Regions from separate parts of the Cellulosimicrobium sp. BMG9.22 genome, predicted to be linked through region 1. Evidence: riboswitches for the same ligand, from Rfam matches in the RefSeq annotation. Region 1 holds a riboswitch; the other holds the start of a gene.

Region 1 (2,194 bases):
ATGTCCTGCATGGGGTTGGACGGCGTCTCGAAGAACACGACGTCCGCGGGCGTGGACAGCGCCTCCTCCCACTGCGAGAGCACGTGCCCGTCGACGTAGTCCGTCCGCACGCCCCACTTGGCGAAGATCTCGTCGAAGATGACGACGCTCGACCCGAACAGCGCGCGCGCCGCGACGATGCGCGAGCCGGACTGCACCAGCGCCGCCAGCGAGGTGAACACCGCCGACATGCCCGACGCCGTCGCGTAGCACGCCTCCGCGCCCTCGAGGAGGCGCAGGCGCTCCTCGAACGCGCGCACCGTCGGGTTGCCGTAGCGCGAGTAGACGAACCGGTCGAGCTCGCCCTTGAACGCGGCCTCCGCGTCGGACGCGCGGTCGTACGTGTACCCCTGCGTGAGGAACAGCGCCTCGGAGGTCTCCTGGAACTCGGTGCGGTGGTGGCCACCGCGCACCGCGAGCGTCGCGGCGCGGGCGTTCGCGGGCAGCGGCTTGCGCCCGGAGCCCCCGGGGACGCCCCGCCCGACGCCGGCCCCCGCGCTCATCGTGCGCCCTCGCCGTCTGCGGTGGCCGAGCCGGTCGAGCCCTCGGTGGCGGGCGGGTACGACGTCGTCGGCAGTCCACGGACCTTCCAGCCCTCGACGTCCCGCAGGCCCGAGAAGCCCTGTGCCCCCTCGAAGCCCTCGAGCACGTTGTACGACGGACCGAGTCCCACCGCCGTGGCCGCGCGCGCGGCGCCGATCGAGCGCTGGCCCGAGCGACACAGGAACACGACGGGGCGCTCGTCGCCGGGCTGCAGGCCCGCGTCGACGAGCTGGTCGAGGAACCGCGGGTTGGGCCCGGCGGGCGTGACCCACTCGTCGAACAGGACCTCGCGGCCCAGCGCCGCGGCGTCGGGCACGCCGATGGTGCGCCACTCGCCCTCCGTGCGGACGTCGACGAGCACCGCGCGCTCGTCCGTGAGCAGCAGGTCCCACGCCTGCTCGGGGGTGATGTCGCCGGCGTACCCGGCGGCGGGTCGGGCGTCGGGCAGCGCCGAGGCACGTGCCGACGTGGGCTGGGACTGGTCGCTCATGCGTCCTCCTCCATCGATCGTGGCAGTAGCACCCTCGCCCGGCCGTCTCGCGACGGACCGGGGGGTTGCTGCGGCGTCGACGTGCCACGTCACTCGGCCGCTCCGGATGGTTGCTCGGGATGTTACGCCACACGTCCGACGCGCGGAACGCCCGTCTCGGTGAGCGGTGCGGCGGTATGGCCGACGGCGGACCGGCCGCGCTAGCGTGGCCGCGGTCGGGAGAGGGCCCCGGCGGGCAGGGGGAGACGATGAAGGTCGGGCGGCGCCGCGCGGTGAGCGCGGTCGTGGTCGGCGGCGTGGTCGTGGCAGGCGTCGTCCTGCTGTGGACGGCGCCCGACGCGGAGGACGCGCCGCATAACGTGGCCGAGGTGCACGTCGTCGGGGACGACGCCCCTCGTGGGTCGGGAGAGCGGCCGCCGGTCGTCTCGGTCCCGCCCGAGGGCGCCGTGGTCCGCCCCGACGGCCAGGCACTCGTCCCGCTCCCGCCCGGCGAACCGGAGTTCTCTGACCTGCACACGGGCGAGTCGGTCGACCTGTCCGAGCTCACCGTCGGGGGCTACGAGGGCTGGTGGAGCGGTGACGGCCACGGCGAGGAGTGTGACTCCTACGCCGACGCCCACCCCGCGGTCGTCCTCGTGAGCACGCGGACGGGCGCCGTCGTCGAGGCGTACACGGACGGCGCGCGGCTCCAGCGCCCGCCGACCACCCCGCCGGGCGACCCGGCGGAGTGGCCCGCGAACTCCGTCGTCGTGCTCGACGCGGGGACGGGCGAGGTGCTCGAGTCGTTCGAGGTCGACGAGAGCGGGTGGCGCACCGACCTGCCGTACGTGCACTGCGTCCCGCCATCCGAGACGCCCTGACCACCGGTTGACACGTCCCGTGCCGCGCGCACATCCTGGGACACAGGTCATGAGTGCCAGCGTGAAACCCCGGTTTGCTGGCCGGCAACCCTCCTCTCGCGGCGGGGTGCCCCGGGTGACGACCAGGCCGCACGCCGACCGGCGCGCGGCAAGCGCGGGGAGCACCCTCCCCGGACTGCCCTCGGAGGACCGTGCCATGACTGCTCTCGCCGACGTCTCGTGTCCGACGGACGCCGCACCGGATCGCGCCGAGGCGCCCGAC
Region 2 (2,194 bases), on a different contig from region 1:
AGCGCGAACGGGCTCGGCGCCGCCTCGGGGTTCTGCAGCGGGCGCGACGCGAGCCACTCCTCGAACGCCGGCTCGAAGTGCGGGGTGAACCGCTCGCGCGCGAAGCTCTCGAGCTGGGCGTTACCGTTCGCCACGCCGTCGAGGTAGAGCGAGAAGACCTGCAGGTCGATCGCCCGCGCCGCCTCGGCGCGCGTCTGCTGGGTCGACGCCTCGATGCGCTGGGTCGACGCGCGCGAGAAGGCGATCGACATCTCGCCGCCCCACTTGCTCGCCTCGAAGCCGCTCCACGCCGTCAGCACCGCCGTCACGGCGAGCAGCGCCACCGTCACCGTCTCGCGCCACGACCGACCGCCCGTGTCGGTCTCCTGCGTGCCGCTCTGCTCGCTGCCCTGCTCAGCCTCGTCGGTCACGGCAGGACAGTAGCCCGGGAGCCGGGACGGCGCGCGGCGGACGGTGAGCAGCACGCCGCCGAGGATCAGCGCGGCGAGGCCACGGCCAGCAACGTCCCGACCTGCGCACCCGTCGCGGCCAGGTCGTCCCCGCCGTCGGCGTCCGGCGTTCCGTCCGTGCCGGGGGTGTCCGACGTCGGCCCGTCCGTGGGCGGGACCGTCGGGTCGGTCGGGGTCGGGGTGGGCTCAAGCCACCGGTCCGTGGGGTCGTCGCTGCCGCAGCCCAGGCCATCTCACCTGGCGGGCGCCCTCGACCGCATGGCGGATGGCCCGTAGGATCGGGTGAACCATCCAGAGCGGTCGAGAGTCCTGGCTCGACGACACCGCAGCAACCCGCCGACGGAAGCCTCCCGAGGACAAAGGTGCTAACGCCAGGGTCGATGGAGTGACGCATGGTCTCAGAGGCATCCTTCGCGCACCGCCCGGGCAGTCCCCGGCCGACGGTGTCGTTCGAGCTCATGCCCCCGCGGCGCCCGGAGGCCGCACCGAAGTTCTGGGAGACGGCGCGGCGGCTCGTCGCGACGCACCCCGACTTCATCTCCGTGACGTACGGCGCCGCCGGGACCGACCGGGCCACCGCGCGCCAGGTCGTCGGGCGCCTCCTGCAGGGCACGCCCGTGCTGCCCATCGCGCACCTCACGTGCGTGGGGGCGTCGCGCGAGGACGTCGAGGAGGTCATCTCCGACTTCCTCGACGAGGGCGTGCGCTCGTTCCTCGCGCTGCGCGGCGACCCTCCGCGCGACCAGCCCGACTGGCGGCCCGCGGCCGACGGCGTGCGGTCGTCCACGGAGCTCGTCGCGCTGCTGCGCGAGGTCGAGGCGTCGCGCTGCGCGTCCGACCCGGCCGTCGCCCTGCGCAGCGCCACGCGCCCGCTGACGATCGCCGTCGCGACCTTCCCCGACGGGAACCCAGGCGCCGGCACGACGCGCACGCAGGAGGTGCGCCGCCTGTGGCAGAAGCAGCAGGCCGGCGCGAGCTTCGCGATCACGCAGCTCTTCTACGACGCGTCGTCGTACACCGACTTCGTCGCGGAGGCCCGCGCGGCCGGCGTGACGATCCCCATCCTCGCCGGGCTGCTGCCCACGACGGAGCCCGCGCGGCTCCGTCGCGTCGAGGAGCTCACGGGCGTGCGCGCGCCCCAGCACCTGCTGGACGCGCTCGACGCCCTGCCCGACCCGGAGGCGCAGCACGCCTACGGGATCGCGTACACGGTCGACCTCGCGCAACGCGTCCTCGACGCGGGCACGCCCGGTCTGCACGTGTACACGTTCAACAAGCACCGCGCCGCACTTGACCTGCTCGAGGGTGTCCACCTCGGCGGCGGGTCGCGCGGGACCGGAGGCAGCAACAGCGCTGCCGCCGCCCCGCTCGCCCCGGACCTGGCCAGCGGGCCGTGGGTCACCGGCACCTCCCTGCCCACGACGAGCGCAGCCACGCACGGCACGCCCGTCTGACCGGTCCTCCGGACCAGCAAGAGGTTTCGATCATGGCCACTTCCCTACCCTCCCCTACCCAGAACCCGGTCCCGTTCCCGGCGGGCACCGTGCTCGGCTACCCGCGCATCGGGCGCCGTCGCGAGCTCAAGAAGGCCGTCGAGGCGTTCTGGGCCGGGCGCACGAGCGCCGACGAGCTCGAGGCGACGGCCCGCGAGCTCCGGCTCGCGACGGTGCGCCGGCTCGTCGAGCTCGGCCTCGGCGCCGACGACGCGTCGGTCCCGGGCTCGTTCTCCTTCTACGACCAGGTGC

Evidence for each region. A riboswitch is a leader RNA that binds a small molecule or an ion and turns the genes downstream of it on or off. The one in region 1 is predicted to bind S-adenosylmethionine.
Region 2: another riboswitch for S-adenosylmethionine. It lies ahead of AC4H2H_RS01145 (methylenetetrahydrofolate reductase); the one in region 1 lies ahead of AC4H2H_RS04925 (rhodanese-like domain-containing protein).

Annotation. Positions count from the first base shown of each region.
Region 1 covers NZ_JBZGBY010000004.1:160,938-163,131, forward strand. Annotated here, with positions in the region: gene AC4H2H_RS04920 (O-succinylhomoserine sulfhydrylase) at 1-542, opposite strand, end outside; gene AC4H2H_RS04925 (rhodanese-like domain-containing protein) at 539-1,072, opposite strand; SAM riboswitch class I at 1,080-1,185, opposite strand; gene AC4H2H_RS04930 (hypothetical protein) at 1,321-1,932, shown strand; SAM riboswitch class IV at 1,978-2,093, shown strand; gene AC4H2H_RS04935 (aminotransferase class V-fold PLP-dependent enzyme) at 2,129-2,194, shown strand, end outside.
Region 2 covers NZ_JBZGBY010000001.1:253,374-255,567, forward strand. Annotated here, with positions in the region: gene AC4H2H_RS01140 (hypothetical protein) at 1-410, opposite strand, end outside; SAM riboswitch class I at 734-836, shown strand; gene AC4H2H_RS01145 (methylenetetrahydrofolate reductase) at 842-1,903, shown strand; gene metE (5-methyltetrahydropteroyltriglutamate--homocysteine S-methyltransferase) at 1,936-2,194, shown strand, end outside.